One region of the Streptomyces sp. KMM 9044 genome, then DNA from elsewhere that is predicted to be linked to it. Evidence: riboswitches for the same ligand, from Rfam matches in the RefSeq annotation. Region 1 holds a riboswitch; the other holds the start of a gene.
What was found. A riboswitch is a leader RNA that binds a small molecule or an ion and turns the genes downstream of it on or off. The one in region 1 is predicted to bind S-adenosylmethionine.
Positions count from the first base shown of each region.

Region 2: another riboswitch for S-adenosylmethionine. It lies ahead of HUV60_RS25130 (aminotransferase class V-fold PLP-dependent enzyme); the one in region 1 lies ahead of thrC (threonine synthase).

Region 1 covers NZ_CP113910.1:4,117,358-4,125,097, reverse strand. The annotation lists gene HUV60_RS18655 (hypothetical protein) at 1-190, opposite strand, end outside; gene HUV60_RS18650 (NADH:flavin oxidoreductase) at 385-1,515, opposite strand; gene groL (chaperonin GroEL) at 1,767-3,389, opposite strand; gene HUV60_RS18640 (cold-shock protein) at 3,817-4,020, opposite strand; gene HUV60_RS18635 (ubiquitin-like small modifier protein 1) at 4,462-4,737, opposite strand; gene thrC (threonine synthase) at 4,734-6,056, opposite strand; SAM riboswitch class I at 6,075-6,280, opposite strand; gene HUV60_RS18625 (glucosyl-3-phosphoglycerate synthase) at 6,460-7,404, shown strand; gene HUV60_RS18620 (alpha,alpha-trehalose-phosphate synthase (UDP-forming)) at 7,552-7,740, shown strand, end outside.
Region 2 covers NZ_CP113910.1:5,572,153-5,579,892, forward strand. The annotation lists gene qcrB (cytochrome bc1 complex cytochrome b subunit) at 1-1,066, shown strand, start outside; gene trpD (anthranilate phosphoribosyltransferase) at 1,258-2,322, shown strand; SAM riboswitch class IV at 2,429-2,545, shown strand; gene HUV60_RS25130 (aminotransferase class V-fold PLP-dependent enzyme) at 2,824-4,236, shown strand; gene HUV60_RS25135 (Lrp/AsnC family transcriptional regulator) at 4,316-4,597, opposite strand; gene HUV60_RS25140 (rhomboid family intramembrane serine protease) at 4,594-5,328, opposite strand; gene HUV60_RS25145 (hypothetical protein) at 5,485-5,724, shown strand; gene HUV60_RS25150 (NYN domain-containing protein) at 5,790-7,139, shown strand; gene HUV60_RS25155 (C40 family peptidase) at 7,446-7,740, shown strand, end outside.

The DNA.
Region 1 (7,740 bases):
GGCCGGCGGCCATCCCGATCGCGCCGGGCAGGTCGAACCGGCCGCCGGTGCGCACCTTCGGCTCCGGTACGGGGACCGCCACCAGGGCGAGCGCGACGACGCCGAGGGCTGCGGAGGTCCAGAACAGCGCGTGCCAGTCGAAGGTGTCGGCGATGAGCGCGGTGGCGGGCCGGGCGAGTGCGTCGGACATGGGGGAGTTCTCCGTGGCGGCTCGCATCTGCTTGACTCGGGCACCCTTATAGACATTGATTGACTTAAGCAAAGTAAAATCGGGGGAGCGCAGGACCGGGGGCGGACGACAGCCCCCCGTCCGTCGCGGCGGCGAGCCGCCGGCGCCACCCCGCCCCGCAGGGCCTCACGGGTGACGCCGGCGGACCGGCGTGGTCAGCTCAGCGTCTTCAGCGACGCCGCGTCGTACAGTTCGAGTTCGCCGAAGCGTCCGCCGAGGACCTTCGCCGCCCAGTCCGGGTCCTGGAGCACCGCGCGCCCCACGGCGACGAGGTCGAACTCGTCACGCTCCAGCCGGTCGAGCAGGTTGTCGAGGCTGCCCAGCTCCGCCCCCTTCCCCCGGAACGCGTCCAGGAAGTCCCCGTTCAGGCCGACCGAACCGACGGTGATGGCGGGCTTGCCGGTCAGCTTCTTCGTCCAGCCGGCCAGGTTCAGGTCCGACCCCCCGAACTCCGGGACCCAGTACCGGCGGGTGGAGGCGTGGAAGGCGTCAACACCGGCCGCCGCGAGCGGGGCGAGGATCGCCTCGAGCTCCTCGGGGGTCTCGGCAAGGCGGGAGTCGTAGGCGTCCTGCTTCCACTGCGAGTAACGGAAGATGACCGGGAACCTGGGCGAGACCCGCTCACGGACCGCCGCGACGATCTCCGTCGCGAACTTCGCCCGCGCCACCGGGTCGCCGCCGTAGGCGTCGGTGCGGCGGTTGGTGCCGGCCCACAGGAACTGGTCGATGAGGTAGCCGTGGGCGCCGTGCAGCTCCACGCCGTCGAAGCCGATGCGCTCGGCGTCCGCCGCGGCCTGCGCGAACGCCTCGACCACCGCGTCGATGTCGGCCTGCGTCATGGCCTTGCCCGCACCCTCGGTGCCGTCCGTGCGCACGCCGGACGGGCCGACCACCGGTGCCTGCGGATACGGCGCCTGCCCCTGCTCGCGGACCATGCCGATGTGCCACAGCTGCGGCACGATCGTACCGCCCGCCGCGTGCACCGCGTCGGCGACCTTCGCCCAGCCGGCCAGCTGCTCCTCCCCGTGGAACCGCGGCACCCGGTCGCTCTGTCCGGCCGACTCGTGGCCCACGTACGTGCCCTCGGTGACGATCAGCCCCACACCGGCGGCAGCCCTGCGGGAGTAGTACGACACCACGTCCTCGCCGGGAACACCGCCCGGCGAGAACATCCGGGTCATCGGCGCCATCGCGATGCGGTTCGGCACGGTCAGGCCGTTGATCGAGACCGGCCGGGACAGAATGTCCGAAGCTCGGGTGGCGGCCGTGGAGGTGGCGACGGTCATATGAGGGCTCCCTGTTGGATGTACCAGTCGGTATGTGCGCGTGCATTCACTGCACTCCAGCGGCAACCGACAGGAGCCGAAAACCATTCCACCCATTCGGCCCACCCCCTGTGACCTCCGACACACCGGCCCGGGGGCTCAAGCCCCGGGCTCCGCTCCCGAGAACGCCCGAGGGCGGCACCCCCTGCCAAAAACAGGGGGTGCCGCCCTCGGTACCGGCGGACCGGGTCCGAACCTGAGGTGAGTCAGGCTCAGAAGTCCATGTCACCGCCCGGCATGCCGCCCGGAGCGGCCGCGGCGGCCTTCTCCGGCTTGTCGGCGATGACGGCCTCGGTGGTCAGGAACAGCGCGGCGATCGACGCGGCGTTCTGCAGCGCGGAACGCGTCACCTTGGCCGGGTCGATGATGCCTTCCTTGACCAGGTCGACGTACTCGCCGGTCGCGGCGTTCAGACCGTGGCCCGGAGTGAGGTTGCGCACCTTCTCCACCACGACACCGCCCTCGAGGCCGGCGTTGACGGCGATCTGCTTCAGCGGGGCCTCGAGCGCGAGCTTCACGGCCTGGGCGCCGGTCGCCTCGTCACCCTCGAGCTCCAGCTTCTCGAACACCGAGGAGGCCTGGAGGAGTGCCACACCACCACCGGCGACGATGCCCTCCTCGACGGCCGCCTTCGCGTTGCGAACGGCGTCCTCGATACGGTGCTTGCGCTCCTTGAGCTCGACCTCGGTGGCGGCACCGGCCTTGATGACCGCGACACCGCCGGCGAGCTTCGCCAGGCGCTCCTGCAGCTTCTCGCGGTCGTAGTCCGAGTCGCTGTTCTCGATCTCGGCACGGATCTGGTTCACGCGGCCCTGGACCTGGTCGGCCGAGCCGGCACCGTCGACGATGGTGGTCTCGTCCTTGGTGATGACGACCTTGCGGGCCCTGCCCAGAAGGTCGACCGTGGCGTTCTCCAGCTTGAGGCCGACCTCCTCGGAGATGACCTCGCCACCGGTGAGGACGGCGATGTCGCCGAGCATGGCCTTGCGGCGGTCACCGAAGCCCGGGGCCTTGACGGCGACGGACTTGAAGGTGCCACGGATCTTGTTGACGACCAGGGTCGACAGGGCCTCGCCCTCGACGTCCTCGGCGATGATCAGCAGCGGCTTGCCCGACTGCATGACCTTCTCCAGGAGCGGCAGCAGGTCCTTGACGTTGCCGATCTTGGAGTTGGCGATCAGGATGTACGGGTCGTCGAGCGACGCCTCCATACGCTCCATGTCGGTGGCGAAGTACGCCGAGATGTAGCCCTTGTCGAAGCGCATACCCTCGGTGAGCTCCAGCTCCAGACCGAAGGTCTGGGACTCCTCGACGGTGATGACGCCTTCCTTGCCGACCTTGTCCATCGCCTCGGCGATGAGCTCGCCGATCTGGGTGTCGGCGGCGGAGATGGAGGCCGTGGAGGCGATCTGCTCCTTGGTCTCGACGTCCTTCGCCTGCTCCAGCAGGGCACCGGAGACGGCCTCGACGGCCTTCTCGATACCGCGCTTGAGGGCCATGGGGTTGGCGCCGGCGGCTACGTTGCGCAGGCCCTCCTTGACCAGGGCCTGGGCGAGAACGGTCGCGGTGGTCGTACCGTCACCGGCGACGTCGTCCGTCTTCTTGGCGACTTCCTTGACCAGCTCGGCGCCGATCTTCTCGTACGGGTCCTCGAGCTCGATCTCCTTGGCGATGGACACACCATCGTTGGTGATCGTGGGGGCGCCCCACTTCTTCTCGAGGACGACGTTGCGGCCCTTGGGGCCGAGCGTCACCTTGACGGCGTCCGCGAGCTGGTTCATGCCGCGCTCGAGGCCGCGCCGCGCCTCCTCGTCGAACGCGATGATCTTGGCCATGTGAAGTGGTCCCTCCAGGACTGGGGGTGATGACTCCAGGACCGCGCCCGCGCCCGCGACGGACGGCTCACAGACCCGGCGGTTCCTTGCCCCACCGGCCTGCGGGCCTCACCGACCCGGTCCTACGTTGTCACTCTCACCTTCAGAGTGCTAACGCAATAATTAGCACTCGACCCATGCGAGTGCAAGCGCCTTCGGGGATCGGCGGGGGGACTCAGCCACCCGCGAACACCCGGACGGGACGGACGGCGGGCGGACGATCGGACGAACTGCCGGCAGAGGGTCGGCAGGCGGCGGGGAGCGGCGCGCGGGGCGCGGGGCAGCCGGAGGGACGGCGCGGGCAAGGCGAAGGGCCCGTACCCCGGGTGACCCCGGAGGCACGAGCCCTTCGTCGGCAGGAAAATTCTTGTGGTTGCTGGTAGCGCGTTCAGGCGGTGACCCGAACCATGTCGGCCTGCGGGCCCTTCTGGCCCTGCGAGATCTCGAACTCGACCCGCTGGCCCTCTTCAAGGGTGCGGTAGCCGTCCATCTGGATCGCGCTGTAGTGGACGAAAACATCCGCACCACCGTCGACCGCGATGAAGCCGTACCCCTTCTCCGCGTTGAACCACTTGACGGTGCCCTGAGCCATGCCCAACTCCCCTATTACTGGCCCTTGCACAGATCCGCACTTCGCGGATCCGGGTCAGACCTCACTCCCCAAACGGTTGGGGGCGTGCGCCGGAACGCGTCGACCGCGGCTGAATGTATCTGCCCAACTGCCCTCTGCAACAGGTCAGTCGGACGAGAAATATCGACGCCGCCGGTCCGGAATGCGACGGTAATTCGTCCGATTTCAGGGCAAGTCACACCGGACAAAACCCGCAAATGCGGCAGGACGGGCCCGAACTTTGGCTGTATCCAGTCGGGTGAGCGGCAGGAATTAATGGTTCCCGACAAGGGGGCCGGGACCGCTTTCCCCAACCCTATCGCGTTCAATCCCACGGAATTGCCCCCTCCGTTTCCCTCACGGAGGGGGCAGTCCGATAAACGCACGGTAAGGGAAGTTACCGATGGTAATGATCGGCTGGCGTCAGCCGCCGGCGACGGCCGGGATGATCGACACACCCGCACCGTCCGGCGTCGCGGTCTGCAGGCCCTGCTCGAAGCGGACGTCGTCGTCGTTGACGTAGACGTTGACGAAGCGGCGCAGCTTGCCCTGGTCGTCGAGGACGCGGGCGGCGATCCCGGTGTGGTTCTTCTCCAGGTCCGCGATGACGTCGCCGAGGGTGGCGCCCTGGGCGTCGACCTCGGCCTTGCCGCCGGTGTAGGTGCGCAGGATGGTGGGGATGCGAACGGTCACGCTCATGAGCTGAGGCCAGCCTCTCGGAAGGAGTCCAGGTTCGGGCGGATGGTCGCGGTCAGACCGGTGTCGGCCACCGCGTCCAGCGTCTTGAGGCCGTCGCCGGTGTTGAGGACGACAGTGGTCAGGGACGGGTCCAGGTCGCCGTTCTCGATCAGCTTCTTCGTGACGCCGACGGTCACGCCGCCCGCGGTCTCCGCGAAGACGCCCTCGGTCCGGGCGAGCAGCCTGATGGCCTCCACGACCTGCTCGTCCGTCACGTCCTCCACGGCGCCGCCGGTGCGGCGCGCGATGTCCAGGACGTACGGGCCGTCGGCGGGGTTGCCGATGGCGAGCGACTTGGCGATGGTCTTCGGCTTCTGCGGCCGGACGACGTCGTGGCCCGCCTTGTACGCGGTCGACACCGGCGAGCAGCCCTCGGCCTGGGCGCCGAAGATCTTGTACGGCCTGTCCTCGACGAGGCCGAGCCCGATCAGCTCGCGCAGCCCCTTGTCTATCTTCGTGAGCTGCGAGCCGGAGGCGATCGGGACGACGATCTGGTCGGGCAGCCGCCAGCCGAGCTGCTCGCAGATCTCGTACGCGAGGGTCTTGGAGCCCTCGGCGTAGTAGGGCCGCAGGTTGACGTTGACGAAGCCCCAGCCCTCGCCGGCCGGGTCGCCGATCAGCTCGGAGCAGAAGCGGTTCACGTCGTCGTAGTTGCCCTCGATGCCGACGAGCTCACCGCCGTAGACGGCGGCCATGACGACCTTGCCCTGCTCCAGGTCGTGCGGGATGAACACGCAGGAGCGCAGTCCGGCACGGGCGGCGGCGGCGCCGACGGCGCCGGCGAGGTTGCCCGTGGAGGAGCAGGAGAGGGTGGTGAAGCCGAAGGCGCGGGCGGCCTCCAGGGCCTGGGCGACGACCCGGTCCTTGAAGGAGTGCGTCGGGTTGCCGGAGTCGTCCTTGACGTACAGGCCACCGGTGACGCCGAGCTCGCGGGCGAGGTTGTCGGCCCGGACGAGCCTGGTCCAGCCCGGGTTGATGTTCGGCTTGGTCGCCACGTCGGCGGGGACGGGCAGCAGGGGCGCGTAGCGCCAGATGGTCGCGGGACCCGCCTCGATGCGCCGGCGCAGTTCCTCGGTGTCGTAGGCCGAGAAGTCGTAGGCGATCTCCAGCGGGCCGAAACACTCCTCGCAGGCGAAGACGGGGCCGAGCGGTACGCGGTGGCCGCACTCGCGGCAGGACAGCGCGGCGGCGGGACCGAGATCGACGGAGGGTGCGGCCGAACCGGAGCGCCCGGCGGATCCGGCGGGTTCGGTGGTGCTTGTGACGGTCTGCACAGCCATGTGAGGCGAGGCCCTTTCTCCTCATCTTCCTCACGACGCATCTCGCCGTGAGACGGATTTGGCACCTTCCCTAGCCGGGAGCCTCGCGAGAACGATCGGCGACACGTGCGCGATCCACTGCGCGGCACGCTGCTGGACCGTCGATCGGCGGTGATCTACGAGAACCGGCTGGAGGGTTGCCGGGGCTTCATCGGGCCGTTTCCCTCTGCCCCTCTGGATGAGCTGTATGCGGTTGTGTGTCGTGCGGTGGCGCGCCGCGGACGAAGGGGGCACGACCCCGGCATGCAAAGGTCATCCGCGTTGTTCAAGACTGTAACCGAAGGCCAGGACGGTGGAGAGTACGCGTCCGAACCGCGAGATGGATCACCGGTGTATGGATCACAGAGATGAGGAGCCGCTGACCGTGCTGGAAGAAGTCGAGCGCTGGCTGGCCCAGCGCTCCTGGTCCGTGACCGACCGACCGGTGCAACGCCTCCTGGCCGCGAAACGCGCCACGGGACAGACGGTGAGCGTGGTGCTGCCCGCGCTCAACGAGGAGGCGACGGTCGGGGAGATCGTCACGACGATCCGGGACGACCTGATGCTGCGGGTCCCGCTGGTCGACGAGATCGTGGTCGTGGACTCCGGCTCGACCGACCGCACGGCCCGGGCGGCCGCGGTGGCGGGCGCGACCGTGGTGCACCGGGACACGATCCTGCCCCGCATACCCGCCGTGCCCGGCAAGGGCGAGGTGCTGTGGCGCTCCCTGCTGGTCACCCGGGGGGACGTCGTCTGCTTCGTCGACGCGGACCTCAGGGAGTTCTCCGCCGACTTCGTCACCGGCATCGTCGGCCCCCTGCTCACGGAACCGGACGTGCAACTGGTGAAGGCCATGTACGACCGGCCCCTGGGCGACGCCGCCGGCCAGGGCGGCCGGGTCACCGAACTGATGGCGCGCCCGCTGCTCAACCTGCACTGGCCGCGGCTGGCCGGCTTCGTGCAGCCGCTGAGCGGCGAGTACGCGGCCCGCCGCTCGCTCCTGGAGCGGCTGCCCTTCCCCGTCGGCTACGGCGTCGAGCTGGGCATGCTGGTCGATTCCCTGCACCTGGTGGGCCTGGACGCCCTCGCGCAGGTCGACGTCGGCGTGCGCAGACACCGTCACCAGGACGGCCGGGCCCTCGGCCGCATGGCCGCCGCGATCTACCGCACCGCCCATCTCCGGCTGGCCCGCAGCCACCTCCTGCACCCCGCTCTCACCCAGTTCGAACGCACCGGCACCGGCTTCGAGCCCCGCACCCACCCGGTGGACACCCAGGAGCGCCCCCCGATGACGGAAATAGCCGAGTACCGGTCCCGCCGGGTGGCCTGACCACGACGGACCGCGGCCTCTGCCGCAGCTCTTGACCTGGTTTTCCGGGGGCGTCCGGTCGTATACGGCCGATCCGCTGGTCCGTGTACGGCTGATCCGTACGTTTGAGCGTTTCAAAGGCGGGCTAGGTTGAGGTTTATGGCTCCCATGCAGGCTGGTCAGGACACTCGGAACGCTCGGGTGCTGGTCGCGTCGAACCGCGGCCCCGTTTCGTACACGGCGGGCGAGGACGGCTCGCTGCACGCGAGGCGGGGCGGCGGCGGGCTGGTGTCCGGGCTGTCGGCCATCGGGTCCGACGCGGACGCGCTGTGGGTGTGCTCGGCGCTCTCCGACGGC
Region 2 (7,740 bases), 1.5 Mb from region 1:
GATCGTCGGCACGTACCTCGCGTTCTTCCTGTTCGGCGGGGAGTTCCCGGGGGACGACTTCATCGCCCGGTTCTACTCGGTCCACATCCTGCTGTTGCCGGGCATCATGCTCGGCCTCGTGGTGGCGCACCTGATCCTGGTCTTCTACCACAAGCACACGCAGTTCGCGGGCCCCGGCAAGACCAACAAGAACGTCGTGGGCATGCCGCTGCTGCCGGTGTACACGGCGAAGGCCGGAGGCTTCTTCTTCCTGGTCTTCGGCGTGCTGGCCGTCGTCTCGGCGATCGCGACGATCAACCCGATCTGGAACATCGGCCCCTACCGGCCGGACATGGTCTCCACCGGGGCCCAGCCCGACTGGTACATGGGCTTCTCCGAGGGGCTGATCCGGGTGATGCCGGGCTGGGAGATCAACTTCTGGGGTCACACGCTCGTCCTGGGTGTGTTCGTCCCGCTGATGATCTTCCCGCTGGTCCTGGTGGCCATCGCGGTCTACCCGTTCATCGAGTCCTGGGTCACCGGCGACCAGCGCGAGCACCACATCCTGGACCGCCCGCGCAACGCCCCGACGCGCACCGCCTTCGGCGTCGCGTGGATCACCTGGTACTTCGTGCTCCTCGTCGGTGGTGGCAACGACCTGTGGGCCACGCACTTCAACCTGTCGATCAACGCGATCACCTGGTTCGTGCGCGTCGCCTTCTTCGTCGGGCCGGTCGTCGCGTTCATCGTCACCAAACGGATCTGTCTCGGTCTCCAGCGCCGAGACCGGGACAAGGTGCTGCACGGTCGCGAGTCGGGCATCATCAAGCGCCTGCCGCACGGTGAGTTCATCGAGGTCCACGAGCCGCTCAGCCAGGAGCAACTGCACACCCTCACGGCGCACGAGCAGTACAGGCCGTCCGAGATCGGCCCGCTCGTCGACGAAAACGGCGTCGAGCGCAAGGTGAAGCCGCTGGAGAAGCTGCGCGCCAAGCTCAACAAGGGCTACTACGGCGAGGAGTCCCAGATTCCGAAGCCGACCGTCGAGGAGTACAAGGAGATCACGAGCGGCCACGGCCACCACTGACCGCCGCACCGCCTCAACCGCCTTCCCAGGCAGCCAAGTCGCCACACGACGGCGAAGGGCCCCCGTCCGAGGACCGGACGGGGGCCCTTCGCCGTGCCCCGGGGTCGATAGGGTGGTGACGAAACCCCCAGCCATCCGTCTGTCGAAGACCCATCTGTCTGTCGAAGACGTCGAGGACCCAGGAGCGGCCGATGAGCGCTGTGACCCCCGCAGGAGGCAACACCGCGGCGGGCCGCTCCTGGCCCGCCCTGCTGAACGGCCTGCTCGACGGCCGAGACCTGTCCGCCGACGACACCGCCTGGGCGATGGACCTGATCATGCGGGGTGAGGCCACCGACGCGCAGATCGCCGGGTTCGCCGTGTCCCTGCGGGCCAAGGGCGAGACCGTCGAGGAGATCACCGGCTGCGTCCGGGCGATGTACGACCACGCCATCGGCATCGAGGTGCCCGGCGAGACCGTCGACATCGTCGGCACCGGCGGTGACGGCGCCAAGACGGTGAACATCTCCACGATGTCCTCCATCGTCATCGCCGGCACCGGGGCGAAGGTCGTCAAGCACGGCAACCGGGCCGCCTCCTCCTCGTCCGGCGCCTCCGACGTCCTCGAGAAGCTCGGCGTCAACCTGGAACTGACCCCGCAGCGGGTCGCCGAGGTCGCCGAGGAGGCCGGGATCACCTTCTGCTTCGCGGTGAAGTTCCACCCGGCGCTGCGCCACGCGGCGGCCGCGCGAGGGCAGCTGGGCATTCGGACGGTGTTCAACTTCCTCGGCCCGCTGGCCAACCCGGCCCGGGTCCGGGCCCAGGCCGTCGGGGTCGCCGACCCGAGGATGGCTCCGATCATGGCCGGCGTGTTCGCCGGACGCGGCCACTCCTCGCTGGTGTTCCGCGGCGACGACGGTCTCGACGAGCTGACCACCACCGGCCCCTCGACCGTGTGGGTGGTCCGGGACGGCAAGGTGACCGAGGAGCGCTTCGACCCGCGCGACGCCGGCATCGAGCCCGTGCCGCTGGAGGCCCTGCGCGGCGCCGACGCCTCGTACAACGCGGAGGTCGCCCGGCGGGTGCTGGACGGCGAGCGCGGCCCGGTGCGGGACGCGGTGCTGCTGAACTCGGCGGCGGCGCTGGTGGCGCTCGAGCCGGGCACGGGGACGCTGGCGGAGCAGATCCGGGCCGGGATGGCCAGGGCCGCCGAGTCGATCGACTCGGGCACCGCCCGGAGGGTTCTGGAGCGCTGGGTGCTGGTCAGCAACGCGTGAGCCGCGTACGAGCGGTACGGCAGGTGTGAGGGCGCGGTCCGGTCCGTCCAGGATCCGGACCGCGCCTTGCGCGTGGTGCGGGCCCGTGTGGCAGGATGCGGGACCAGGTCATGAGCGACAGCCATCAGGCCCCGGCCGGCTGTCCGGCAACCCTCCGTCCGTGGCGGGGTGCCCCGGGTGAGGACCAGGCCGTGAGCAGCAGGGCTCGCGGCAAGCGCGGACCCCTCGCACTCGATCGAGTGAGACACCAGGGGTCCTGGTCGTTCGAGGGAGCCTTCCGTTGAGCAAGCGAATGCGTTAGGGCGCTTCTGACGGGCCTTTCCAGGCCACAGAGCCCCGCCTCCGCAGATTCCTCTCCCCCATCTCCCACGCTCGAGCCGTGTGCGCTCGCGTGGTGATTCCGCCTGCTGTCACGGGAGTCCGGCCATGTCTCTTTCCACCCTTTCCGCCCTTTCCGTGGTTCCCGCGGTTCCCGTGGTTCCCGCGGTTCCCGTGGTTCCCGTGGTTCCCGCGGTTCCCGTGGTTCCCGCGGTTCCCGCGGTTCCCGCGGTTCCCGCCGCCGATGCCGTCGCCCCGTCCGGCTGTGCCCCGCTGCCCGTGCTCGGCCGGGACGTCACCGTTCCGCTCGTCACCGGCGGGGAGGTCACCTACGCCGCGCTCGACTACGCCGCCAGCGCCCCGGCGCTCCAGCGGGTGTGGGACGACGTGGCCGCGTACGTGCCGTACTACGGCAGCGTCCACCGCGGCGCCGGTTACCTCTCCCAGCTCTCCACCGAGTTGTTCGAGAACGCCCGCAGGACCGTCGCCGGGTTCCTCGACTGCCGCGAGCGGGACCAGGTGGTCTTCACCCGGTCCACCACCGACTCGCTCAACCTGCTCGCCGCCGCGCTCCCGGACGACTGCCAGGTCTTCGTCTTCGAGACCGAGCACCACGCCGCCCTGCTGCCCTGGCGCGGCGCCCGCGTCACCTTCCTCGACGCCCCGGGCAGCCCGGAGCAGGCCGTGCGGGCCCTGGAGCAGGCCCTCGCCGCCCGTGACCCCCACGGCCCCGCCCTGGTCTGCGTCACCGGCGCCTCCAATGTCACCGGCGAGCTGTGGCCCGTACGGGAGCTGGCCGCCGCCGCCCACGCGCACGGCGCCCGGATCGTCCTGGACGCCGCCCAGCTCGCCCCGCACCGCGCGGTGAGCCTGCGCGAGCTGGACGTCGACTGGGTCGCCTTCTCCGGGCACAAGCTGTACGCCCCGTTCGGCACCGGCGTCCTGGCCGGCCGCGTCGACTGGCTGCGCCGGGCCGAGCCCTACCTCGCGGGCGGCGGCGCCAGCCGCAGGGTCGCCCGGCGCGCGGACGGGGGAGTGGACGTCCAGTGGCACGAGGGCGCCGCCCGCCACGAGGCCGGCTCGCCCAACGTCATCGGCGCCCACGCCGTCGCCTCGGCCTGCAAGGCGCTCGGCGCGGCCGGGTTCGGCGCGCTGGCCGCCCACGAGGAGCGGCTGATCCGCACCGTACGGGACGGGCTCGCGGACGTGCCCGAGGTGCGGTTCCTGTCCCTGTTCGGGGACGGCGCGCCGCGCGTCGGCGTGCTCTCCTTCGTCGTCGACGGCTGGAACAGCTCCCACCTCGCCGCGGCCCTCTCCGCCGAGTACGGCATCGGCGTACGGGACGGACTCTTCTGCGCCCACCCGCTGCTGCGCGCCCTGCGCGGCGGCGGGCCACAGGACCGGGGCGAGTGCGGCGCCCCCGGGACGGCGCCCGGGGAGACGTCCCTCGACGCGATCCGCGTCAGCTTCGGCGCGGGCACACCGGACGAACACGTGCAGCGCTTCGTCCGCGCCGCCCGCGAGCTCGTGCGCGACGGCGCCCGCCGGAGCTACCGCACGGTCGACGGCCGCTGCGTGCCGGACACCTCCGCCTGAGCCCGGTCACCCGCCCCGGTACGCGCGTCCCCGGCCCCCTCCGCTGTACCGGGCACCCGGGCGTCTCGGGCCGGCCCGCTCAGCTGTCCAGGCCGATCGCGAACGCGGCCTCCAGGTCGTGCTGCGAGTACGTACGGAACGCCACGTGCGTGTCCGTGCCCTCCACGCCCGGGATCTTGTTGATCCGGCCCGGGATGACCTCCGCCAGGTCCTCGTGCTCCCTGACCCGGACCATGGCGATCAGGTCGTAGGTGCCGGTGACGGAGAAGACCTCGCTGACGCTGTCCAGCGCGGCGATCCGTTCCGCGATCTCGGGGATCCGGTCCACGCTGGTCTTGATGAGGACGATCGCGGTGATCACTGCTGGTTCTCTCCCTCGGGGGCCGGAGCTGGGGCTGTTCTCACTGTAGTCCTCGCTGTGAACCGCACCCACGCCCAGCAGAAGCCCAGCACGAAACCCACCAGGTGGGCCAGGTACGCCACCCCCGGCCCCTCGGAGGCCCGTCCTGCCGCCAGCCACTGCAGTGCCGCCCAGAACGGCAGCACCACCCAGGCCGGGAAGCGCACCGGCAGGAAGAACAGGAACGGCAGCAGACTGGTCACCCGCGCCCGGGGGAACAGGAAGAGGAACGCGCCGAGGACCCCCGAGATCGCCCCCGAGGCACCGACCAGGGACTGCGTCGCGTCCGCGTTGGCGGCGGCGTACCCGAGCAGGGCGAGGTAGCCGCAGCCGACGTAGAACAGGAAGAACCGCAGACGGCCCACCCGTGCCTCGGTCATCGTCCCGAAGACATGGAGGAAGAGCATGTTGCCGAGCAGATGCACCCAGCTGCCGTGGACGAACAGGGCCGTGGCGGGGGTGAGGACGCTCCAGAGAGATCCTTCGAACACGTCTGCGGGGATCACACCCCAGTGGCGGAAATAGCTGCGTTGTGCGGCGAACAGCTCGTCCCCGTTCCCGTATCCCGGATCGAGTCCCGAGGCCGGCCCGGTGAGGAAGACCAGGCAGCATGCGGCGATGAGGGTGTGGGTCACCGGCGCCGACGGGCGTTTCAGCGCCCCGGCGGCCGTCACGCCCCAGTTGCGGATCATGAACACAGAGCATGACGTAACCGGACGCAAGCGCACAGACCGCCTCGCCGCCGTGGACGGGCAGGCGGCGAAGACCTGCCAGGCCGTAGGGTTACGTGCCACACGCGCCGGGTGCCCGGCGCGTCACGGACACTGGAAGGAAGGCGAACAGCCACGATGACGGTTCCCCTGCCGACTGCCTCGACGCGGTGGCGCTGCACCCTCTGCGGCAACCTCACCCGTTTCGACGTGACCCGCTCGTCCAAGGTCGTGGAGTACGTCCACCTCGACCTGGCCGGGGAGCCGGAGGTCGAGGAGCGCGAGGTCCTCGGTGAGACGATCGAGTCGGTGCGCTGCCGCTGGTGCAACGCCGTGGACCAGGTGGAACTCGTCGACAGGCCGGGCGCCGGCTCCTGAGTGGAGCGGGCCCCGCCCAGCGGACCCCGTACACGGGGTCGGACACAGGCATGGGGGTGTGACGGATGGTGGAGACCGCGGGCGGGGGGCCGAAGGACGGCACCGTCGAGATGTTCGACCGTCCGCTGCCCGACGGTGTGCGCCGCCGGGTCGTCCAGATCGTCTCCGACGGCTTCGGCGGGCTGACCGTCTCCGAGCTGCCCGCCCAGCTCAGGCAGTACGCCCGGTTCACCCCGAGCCGCCGCGCCAAGTTCGCGGGCAACGCGATGGCCGCCGCCCTGGAGACCGATCCGCTGTTCCGCCAGCGCATCGCGGAGCGGCTGAGAGAGGCCCAGCCGGAACTGGCCGGCGTCCTCGCATCAGGCTCCCCGCCCCCGGCCGCGGACCCGCTGGATGTGGCGGCCGTGGCCTACGTCATGCGGCCGCCCGGCTGGGTGAAACTGGTGACCGCCGCCGGCGAGGAGGCCCAGCGGGCCGACGCCGAGCGCGCCGACGCCGAGACCCGGGCCGAGCTGGAGCGGCTGCGCGGCGAACTCGCCCGCGCCCGCGAGCAGACCAAGGCCGAGACCGAGCGGCTGCGCGCCGACCTGGAAGCGGCCAGGAGGGAAGCGGACTCCCTGCACCGCAAGCTGCGGTCCGCGCTCAGCGACGTCAAGCGCGGTGCGGCGGCGCTGCGCAAACTGCAGGGCGAGATGGACGCCGTCCGTGCCGACGGGCAGGTCCAGGTGTCCGCCGCCGAGAGCGAGTCCCGGCGGCTCAGGGCACGCCTCGGCGAGTCCGAGGCCGCCCTCGAGGCCGCCCGCCGGGCCGCCCGTGAGGGCCGCAGCGTCGAGGACATGCGGGTGCGCCTGCTCCTGGACACCGTGCTGGACGCAGCCCAGGGGCTCCGTCGCGAGCTCGCACTGCCTCCCGTGTCCGTCCGGCCCGCCGAGACCGTGGACGCCGTCGAGCCCGGCAGCATGACTCCCAAGGACATCGCCGCCCGAGCGCTGTCCGAGGACGACCCGGCCATTCTCGACCAGCTGCTGGCGCTGCCGCAGGCGCATCTCGTCGTCGACGGCTACAACGTCACCAAGACCGGCTATCCCCAGATGCCCCTGGAGAAGCAGCGCCTGCGGCTCCTGGGCCAGCTCGCCCAGCTCGCCGCGCAGACCGGCGCCGAGGTCACCTGCGTCTTCGACGGGGCCGAGCTGGCCGCCCCCGTCCTGCTCGCACCGCCGCGCGGGGTGCGCGTGCTGTTCTCCAAGCCGGGTGTCACCGCCGACGAGCTGATCCGCCGGCTGGCCCGCGCCGAGCCGCCGGGACGGCCCGTCATCGTCGTCTCCACCGACCGTGAGGTCGCCGACGGAGTCGCCCGCGCGGGCGCCCGCCCGGTCGCGTCCGCGGTCCTGCTGAGGCGCTTCTCCCGGGCGTAGGGCACAAAGCGCGGTACGCCCCATCGGAAACGTATACCCCAACCGCAACGTACCTGTCGATTGCCCGAATTGGCGTGATAGTGACGCGGCGTAGTGTCAGCGCGACGTCACTGCAGGTGAGTTGATGGCAAAGAAACCCGATGTGGCCGAGAATTCACGTCCGGGGATTTGAACTGATCACAAGGGAATCACTAGGGTCAGGCCTCGAACCTCCGCTCGGGTGATCGTTCACATGGGGTGGCGACGGCGGAGGCCCCGCCCACCGGCGTGTCGGTAGGCGGCTGGAGGAAGAAGGAGCTCGCCCCCGTGGCGTCCCACCGTCGTCCCAAGCAGCCGAACCGGGCACGTGTCACTGTGCTCACCACCGCTGCCGCAGCTGCCGTAGTCCTGAGCTCGCAGGCCGCCAACGCGGCCCCCGGCGAGAAGCCGAGCAAGGACGAGGTGAAGGCCAAGGTCGACAAACTCTACGAGCAGGCGGAGCAGGCCACCGAGAAGTACAACGGGGCCAAGGAGAAGCAGGAGAAGCTCCAGAAGGAGATCTCCACGATCCAGGACAACGTCGCCAAGGGCCAGCAGGAGCTCAACGAGCTGCGTGACGGCC